Regions from separate parts of the Thermoleptolyngbya sp. M55_K2018_002 genome, predicted to be linked through region 1. Evidence: riboswitches for the same ligand, from Rfam matches in the RefSeq annotation. Region 1 holds a riboswitch; the other holds the start of a gene.

Evidence for each region. A riboswitch is a leader RNA that binds a small molecule or an ion and turns the genes downstream of it on or off. The one in region 1 is predicted to bind cobalamin.
Region 2: linked by a shared signal. The riboswitch ahead of IGS51_RS16895 (sirohydrochlorin chelatase) and the one ahead of IGS51_RS13920 (FAD-binding oxidoreductase) in region 1 are both predicted to bind cobalamin.

What each region holds. Positions count from the first base shown of each region.
Region 1 is NZ_DVEA01000271.1:6,400-10,705, forward strand. Features, by position in the region: gene IGS51_RS13910 (hypothetical protein) at 183-527, shown strand; gene lepB (signal peptidase I) at 584-1,303, opposite strand; gene IGS51_RS13920 (FAD-binding oxidoreductase) at 1,344-2,111, opposite strand; cobalamin riboswitch at 2,140-2,314, opposite strand; gene IGS51_RS13925 (efflux RND transporter permease subunit) at 2,460-4,306, opposite strand, start outside.
Region 2 is NZ_DVEA01000331.1:5,847-10,152, forward strand. Features, by position in the region: gene IGS51_RS16880 (DUF1818 family protein) at 1-281, shown strand, start outside; gene cysC (adenylyl-sulfate kinase) at 311-871, opposite strand; gene IGS51_RS16890 (ion transporter) at 985-1,824, opposite strand; cobalamin riboswitch at 1,985-2,164, shown strand; gene IGS51_RS16895 (sirohydrochlorin chelatase) at 2,372-3,508, shown strand; gene sipA (regulatory protein SipA) at 3,523-3,765, shown strand; gene IGS51_RS16905 (PhnD/SsuA/transferrin family substrate-binding protein) at 4,022-4,306, shown strand, end outside.

The sequences.
Region 1 (4,306 bases):
GACTGGCAAAAATCAGTTAGTCCGATTGAAGCAATGAACTAGAGTTCAGATTTCAATTTAAGGGTTTTGTTTTTGCATTTCTTTGAAGCCTTTTCGGAGCTTTCAAGACTTTCAAAAATGCGGCGATCGCCACCGAAAAGCTTCTCTGAAACCCGCCTACAAATTTATTGGAGGACAATTCCATGTCAACGAACGAACGAGTCGAACGAGACACGTATGATCGCGGTATCATTCCTGCGGAAACCGCTGCCCGCAAAGAGCGCGAAGGTGATGCCTACAAACAAACGCCGACCGCTGAAGGCGACATTGATACGGCTGCGGGCTATACGGTAGACAACGAAGGTCTGGTCAATAACTTTGCCGTGGAACCCGAAATGTATTACGAAGTGCCGGGTGATCTGAAGGCGAAAGAAGAAGCTGAAGCGGCCGCCCGCGCCGCCGAACTCGCCGAAATCAATGACACGGATGAAGATGGCAAGTTGACCGAAGATGAAGACAATCGCAGCAAGGGGGTTGGCGTAATCTGACGCACCTCCAAAACCTGAGTGAAAAAGGGAAGTCCTGTGTATTGCAGGGTGCTTCCCTATTCGTTTAGCGCTCCAGTTTTGAGGGCGGGCACGCCGAAATCTGGCGTTTCTAGCCTGCCAAAGCGGGCAATTGGATAGAACCGGAAGATCGCTCGACCAATAATATTTTCAACCGGCAAAAAGCCCCAAACGTGGGAGTCGTTGCTATTGTTGCGGTTGTCGCCCATGACAAAAACATGGCCGGATGGCACGGTGACGGAACGCATCTCATAGCCTGGTGGCTCTGCGATGTAGGGTTCTGTCAGCGGTTCTCCGTCGATCCAGACCTTGCCCAGGTGAACCTGCACCGTTTGTCCGGGTTGACCAATCACCCGCTTGATAAACGCCTGATCGGTCGTGTAACCCAACTGCTGAAGCTGGGTCGGCGGGTCAAATACCACGATGTCGCCCTGCTTGGGGGGATGCAGCCGATAGGAAATTTTTTCGACCACCAGGCGATCGCCCACTTGCAGCGTCGGCACCATCGAATCAGACGGGATATACCTCGGTTCTGCCACAAATAGCCGAATGACTAGCGCCAGAGCAAGGGCGATCGCCAAAACCAGCCCATTTTCTCGCTGGGTCTTCCAAAAGCTGGCGCTGCGCTGAGTTTCCAAGTCTGGGCGATCGCCCGCAGGCGCTTCGGATGGCTCTGGAGACGCAACCGTTGGGCTGGGTTCGATGGCGTTGGGCAGCGAGGCGTTTGATGCAGGGGGGTCACCGGGCGGAGTCGTCATGGGAAAACGCAGGCGGCTAAAAAGGGCGGTTAAAAGGTGTTTAAAAGGCGTAAAACGATTCTGAGCGTACCTGGTCTAGTTTAGCCCCCAGCAGCACTGCTACGTCCTGAAGCTGGGCCGGGCGATCGCCCACCGCGCAAATTTCCACATCCACGCCTCGCCAGTCAAGGTGCATCTGGCTCAAGGTTTGGCGAATCTGGTCTGGACGGGTGGGTAAATAGCCAAATGTCGGCCACCGCTGCGAGAGCGATCGCCAATCGGCCTGGTAGGGCAAATAGTCTGGCGTTTCTGGATTTGCCTGCACCAGCCACACAGGTTGGTCAAAGCCCTGCTCATAGAGCCAGTCGATCTGACTTTTTAGGGGGGCAATCCCAGAGCCTTCAGCAATGTAGAGGCGCGGTCGGTCGGGAAGGTGCGCCAGCGTCATCAAGCCGTAGGGGCCGCGCAGGGCGATCGCCCCACCGATGGGTAAATCTTGTAAATAGGCGGAACTCCAGCCCACCCGCGACACGCACAATTCCACCTCTGGGCAGCGCGAGGGCGACGACGCGATGGAGTAAATCTTGGTGAACTGCTTGCCGTCTCGCTGAAATCGGGGCCAGACCGACTGCCCCGGCAAAAACCGGAAGGCTGGCTGATCCAGATGCAGGCGAATGGCCTGAATCGTTGGCGTAAGGGCGATCGACGACAGCACCGTACCGACGCAATCCATGGCCGGAAGGGGAGTCGGCGGCGGGGCGATCGCCGAACGAAGCGCAGGCCCGTGAACCTCCGCCTTCGGAGGCTGCGGCCGTTCTAAATGTTGCATCTTTACCTCGACCCGTGCATCGCGGGCATTGCAATGGGCGGCATCGGGCGGGCATTCTGACTTTGAGGCGGGTTCTGTGATGGGCCCTCAGGCCCTCGTCGATCCGCTCATTCACAGCTGCGGCACAGCGCCGGATTTACACCGGACTTTCCCCACAGATACGGCCAAGCTACAGGGCGATCGCCCCTCGCATGGCAAACATCTGCTGCCTGGACTGATCCTCCAGACAACCCGAATTCGTCCCGAAATTGTAGCTCGAATCGGGTCAGGTCGTTGCAAGCTGAAAATTACGGAAAATTACGGATCGTTGCAACCCTGGCAGACCGGGGGCTGGGCTAGCGTCCCTGCCTACTTGGTCAACGGCTGCTTGCGAGTCGATCCGCTGAGTTGCCGCAGCCGCTTTGCGCCCAGCGTTGCGCCTTTGGCCCAGGGCACTTCATGCAGCAGCGTATAGAAGCTAGGGATGATAAACAGCGTTAGCAGCGTCGCCAGCGACAGACCAGAAAACACGACAATTCCCAGCGGCCGCAGGAATTCTGACCCTTCGCCAATGCCCAACGCCAGCGGAAACATCCCCAGCACGGTGGTAATGGTGGTCATCAGGATGGGCTGGAGGCGCTGCGGCGCGGCTCGCAGCATGGCGCTGCGGTGGTCTAACCCTTGCTCTTCGCGGATTTGATTCGCCAGTTCTACCAAAATGATGGCGTTGTTGACCACAATGCCCACCAGCAGCACTGCGCCCACAATCACCGTCGCACCGATCGCCGTTTGGGTCAGGAATAGGCCGAAAATGCCCCCCGCCAGCGCTAGGGGAACTGTCAGCATGATCACCAGCGGATCGACCAGCGAGTTGTATTGCACCGCCATCACCACAAACACCAGAAAGGCGGCCAGCCCCCCCAGCAGAATCAGGGATGAACGCACTTCCTGAGCGCTTTGGGCACTGGCGCTGGGCAGGCGGCTCACGCCTTCGGGCAGCGTCAGCCCAGCCAGGATCGCGTCCGATTCGGCGATCGCATCGCTGAGGTTTGCGCCATCCACCAGGTTGCCCACAATTTGGACAATCTGCCGCTGGTTGATCCGCTGAATTTCTCCAGGCGCTTCGCCGACTTCAATCCGAGCGACATCCGCCAACCGCACAAGCTGTCTACCGCTCGTAAAGACGGGCAGTTGGGCAAGCTGGGCCGGGCGCTGGATGGCATTGTCGGCAAGCTGCACGCGGATATCCACCAGGCGATCGCCCCGCTGAAGTTGGGTCGGAACCGATCCGGTAATGGCGGTCTGAATCGTGTCACCAATGTCTTCGGTGGAAAGTCCCAACTGCGAAGCCCGCTCCCAATCGGGACGCACCTGGATTTCGGGCTGCGCCTGATCCGCATCAGGGCGATAGCGGGCCTGCCTGGCCTGCGAATCGAGCGCCGCCAGCACTTCGCGCCCCGCCTGCTGTAGGGCGCGGGTATCGCTCCCCTGAAGCAAAATGTCCTCGTCGGCCCCCCGCACGGGCGAGTTGTTGACAATCAGCCCCCGCACCGATTCTGGACTCAGCCGCAGGCGCGTTCCCACCAGGTTTAGCCGATTCAGTTCGGCGGTCATCCGCTCAGTAAACTCAGCCACATTGGTTCCTGGCTTTAGGGTAATGGTGCTAGATCCACGCAGCGCGTTGGCGTTGGTGTTGCTGCCAGACAGCGACCCGCCTGCGGTAGAAAAGAGGTACTCTACTTCAGGCTGTTGCAGCAAAACTTGGTCGGCCGCTGCCATCACCCGGCGGTTGTTTTCTAGAGACGTGCCAGGGGCAAACTGGGCGTTGAGCCTTGCCTGTCCGGTGTTGATACGGGGCAAAATCTCCTGTGGCAACTGACCCGCCATCCAAAAGCTGGTTCCGCCAAACAGGGCGATCGCCAGCCCAATCACCACCAGCCGATGCCGCAGCACCCACGATAGCCCCCGCACATAGGTATGCGTTGCATCCGCCAGCCGCGCTCGAAACGCCCGCAGCGGAGCCGAATCGCCCACCCGACTCGACCAGCGCACCGCCAGCAGCCGCGAGGTTAGCATGGGCACGACCGTCAACGCCACAATCAGGGAAGCCGCCACCGCAAAGCTAATGGTGAGAATCAACTGGCTGAACAGTAGCGAAAAGAAGCCGCCAATCAGCAAAAAGGGCAGCACAGACACCAGATTGGTGGTCGTGGACG
Region 2 (4,306 bases), on a different contig from region 1:
ACGACTGGGCGCTGGAGCTAACCGCAGCGGAACTGGAGGATTTTTGTCGGCTGGCGGGGCAACTGGCGGAAACCATGAGCCAGATGGCGGCAGAACTTATGGAAGAGGAGCGGATTGCCTGTGAACTGGAGAGCGATCGCCTCTGGTTGGAGGTCGAAGGGTTTCCCCAGTCCTACAGTCTGCGGATGATCCTGCTGACGGGCCGCCGTGCCGAGATGGGATGGGACGCAGCGGCTGTACCAGGACTAATTCAGGCAGCGCAGTCGCTCAGGGTTTTCTAGTCCCCTTTCTGTCCCCTTGCTTAGCCCCCTTACTGCTGTTTGAGCGAGGCCGCGGGCTGCCCGGTCAGATATCCCTGCTGCTTCAGGAAATTCAGCACCTTGGCGGCGCTCTCTTCGAGGGTTTCTTGATCGGTGCGGCATTCCACTTCCGGATTCAGCGGCGCTTCGTAGGGGTCGTCGATGCCTGTGAACTGCTTGATTTCGCCCGCCCGTGCTTTTTTGTAGAGGCCCTTCACGTCGCGCTCTTCGCACACGCTGAGCGGCGCGTTGACATACACTTCTACGAAATCTCCGATGCGATCGCGCATTTCGTCGCGCACATCCCGATAGGGCGAAATCGCCGACACCAGCACAATCACGCCATTGCGGCTGAGCAGGTGTGCCACAAACCCAATGCGGCGGATGTTTTCGTCCCGGTCTTCTTTGCTAAAGCCTAGCCCCTTGGTGAGATGCTGGCGCACGATGTCGCCGTCCAGCACCTCTACCGCCAAGCCGCAATCGCGCAATTCCTTTTCCACCGCCATGCGAATCGTCGTCTTGCCCGCGCCGCTCAGCCCGGTAAACCAAACTGTGACCCCTCGCTGCTGCATTGCTTTTTGCTCCTCACGATAGAACTAGCACAAGAACCTGCACGCTCTTGGGGGCACCGACGGGCGCAAACCAAGAACGCTCTGGAAAACCAGAAATAAAACTGCCCCCTAGTCTACTTGATCACGTTCTCCACTTGGGTTGGATTTGTATCACTCTCTCCCGGAAAAAACGCTGGCTTTGCAGGCAGCCGCGTCCCACAGTTTTTGCAAAACAAGGCATCCGGGTCATGCACCGACAGGTCGCAATTTGAGCATTGCACGGCAACACGAGTGCCCGTTTTAACCAACTGCTTGATCAAGTCGCCCAACTGCCAGGGAATAAACAAAATTCCGGTCAACAGCATCAAAATAGTGAGCGATCGCCCGCCATCGGTAATCGGCACCACATCCCCCAAGCCCGCCGTTGAAATGGTCGAAATCGAGAAATAAATCGCGTCAAAAAACGTGTTGAATTGCTCCGGGTTGACCGGATGTTCGACCTGATAGATCAGCCCAGAATAGACAAACACGATAGAAAACAGCGTGAACAAAATGCGGGCAACAATGGCGCTGTCTTCCGTCGTGACATAGCCAAACACCGTCCGCCCTTCAAAAAATCGCGCCAGCCGCAAAATCCGAAACCAGCGGAAAATGCGGATAAACCGAATATCCACTGCGCCCAAGAAAAATGGCAAAATCGCCATCAAATCAATCAACCCAAAGAGGCTGAACACAAACTTGAGTCGATCTTCCGCACACCACAGCCGCAGCAAATATTCCAGCGAAAACAGCAGCAGCAGCGCCAAATCCAGCGCCCCCAAAACCGTCCGCCACTCCTCCGACAGCGGATAGGTCTGCGCGACAAAAATCGCCACCGACAGCAGGACCAGCCCGGTAATCAGCAGGTTGAGCGCCTTTCCGGTAGGCGTGTCGATATCTTCGAGGTAAAAGGCGATGCGCTTGCGAAAGGACATTGGGAAAACGCAATTGAAAACGCAATTGAAAACGCACTAAAAAAACGCAATTGAAAACGCAATCCGGGGAAGGACGCGATCCCGCGATCCTCTTATTATCCCCTCATTCCCAATCTGGGACACATTCCAATCCCCCTCTCCCCCATTCCACGACTCCCCGCCTGGGGTAAGATGGCTAGGCACATGTGAACAGCCGCAGGGTGGGAAAGTCCGGTGAGAGTCCGGCGCTGTGCCGCAACTGTGATGGGAGCTGGAGCGTGTTTCATTGGGTGAACATCAAATCATCCAAATCATCCAAAGCTCCCCAGCCAGAACGCCAGCCTGCTGCTTTTTCACTCTAGCTCCCGCGTCGCACGGGAACGGAGTTTTGATTTTTATGACCCTTTCTATTGACCCCGTTTCTTCAAAGTCCAATTTCCCCATTGCTGCAAACTCTGATGCTGCGAACTCTGAGCCGCTAGCGCAGCCGCTGATGTATCCTCTGGAGCCAGAGCAGGGGGCGATCGCCCTCGGAAATTCGCCCCAGATCGATCTTCCCCCGCTACCGATGCAGCGTCCGGTGCTGCTGGTGGGCCACGGCAGCCGCGATGCCGATGGTCGCCAGGGCTTGCTAGATTTTGCAGCGGCGTATCAGGCGTTGGATCTCTCGCGTCCGGTTGTGCCCTGCTTTTTGGAACTGACGGAGCCATCGATTCAGCAGGGCGTAGACGAGTGCGTTGCCAAGGGCTATACCGACCTTTCGGTGCTGCCTGTGCTGCTGTTTGCGGCGCGACACAACAAGTTCGACGTGACCAATGAACTGGATCGCGCCCGCCAGCGCCATCCCCAAGTCACGTTTCACTATGGGCGGCATTTTGGCATTACGCCAGGAATTTTGGATCTGTGGCGATCGCGCCTCGCAGAACTCGACCAGCCGCAGTGGAACCCCCAGGGCATTGCGCGGGAAGACACACTGCTGCTGTTTGTGGGGCGCGGGGCCAGCGATCCCGATGCCAACGGCGATGTCTATAAAATGGCGAGAATTCTCTGGGAAGGCAGCGGCTATCACACCGTCGAAACCTGCTTTATCGGCATTACCCATCCCCGGCTAGAAGAGGGTTTCCGCCGCGCCCGTCTGTATCAGCCCAGGCGAATTATCGTGCTGCCCTACTTTTTGTTTACGGGCGTGCTGGTCAAGAAAATTGCCATGATCACTGCCCAACAGCAAGCCCAGTTTCCCGATATCTCGATGGTCTGCCTACCAGAGATGGGGCTGCACAGGACGCTGTTTTCTGTATTGCGCGATCGCGAAATCGAAACGCAGCTTGGGCAGGTGCAGATGAATTGCGAAATGTGCAAGTTTCGTCTGGCGGCTGTCGGCAATGGCGCAGCCCACGGGCATGACCATGCACACGCACACGCGCATGGACATAATCATGGGCACGATCATGGGCACGATCATGGGCACGATCACGGACACGCGCATGAACATGCCCAAAATCATGCTCAAGATCATGCTCAAGATCATGCACATAGACCCAGCCATCCGCAGGATCACACGCATGACCCTACGCATGACCATGAACCCAGCCACGCCCACGGGCATCCCCACGGCCATACGCATGGGCATCATCATCATGGCGAAATGATCGATCCCTATGCGGAACCGAGCCAGTATCATGAAAAAATCTGGCAAGTTCCCTGAACGAGGGTGAAGCAATGGCAGAACTGGATGGAACAGAGGAGAAGGTGTTTCAGGTGGGCGATCGGGTGCGGGCGATCGCCCTGCCTGCCTATCTCAAAACCGCAGAGCCGATGCCCATGCTGCGTCCACCTGACCTGATTCAGGTTGGTGAAGAAGGCATCGTGCTGGATCGCCGACCGGGTGGGTATTGGGGTGTGAGGTTTGGACGCGGCGCATTTTTATTAGAAGGTCAGCACCTAGAGAAGATAGCAGACTGAGGAGAATGCAGCGATACAAAGCGACATACCATCATGAGTTGCGTAATCTAATAAGTTTGGTAAATCATCATTAATTTTTGGTGACTTCTTATGTTGAGCGGGAACTCTAGTTTGAGTTCACTCAGCTTAGTCCTGTCTCCAAAATGTCATGAAACGACGCAACTTCCTATGGTATTCCTGCCTCTTTGCGGCTGGTTGTGGCGCAAGCTCCACAGCCTCTCGCACAGCTACTGTTCGGCTACCTGAGAGACTGAGATTGGCGATTACAGATGTTCAAGGCATCGATGAATTAAACGAAAAGTACGAGCCATTTCGGACTGCTCTAGAGGAAGTTTTAGAAACTTCTGTTGAGTTTTTTCCTGTAGATGACTTGCTGATGGCCGCTTCTGCATTGCAAGCCAATCAACTGGATTTGGTTTGGGCCGGCCCATCTGAATATGTCACCATCCACGCTCGCACTCAAGCCACACCACTGGTCAGCTTGATTCGCTCCAACTATTACGCAGTCCTGGTGGTTCGTGCCGATAGTGGGATTCAATCC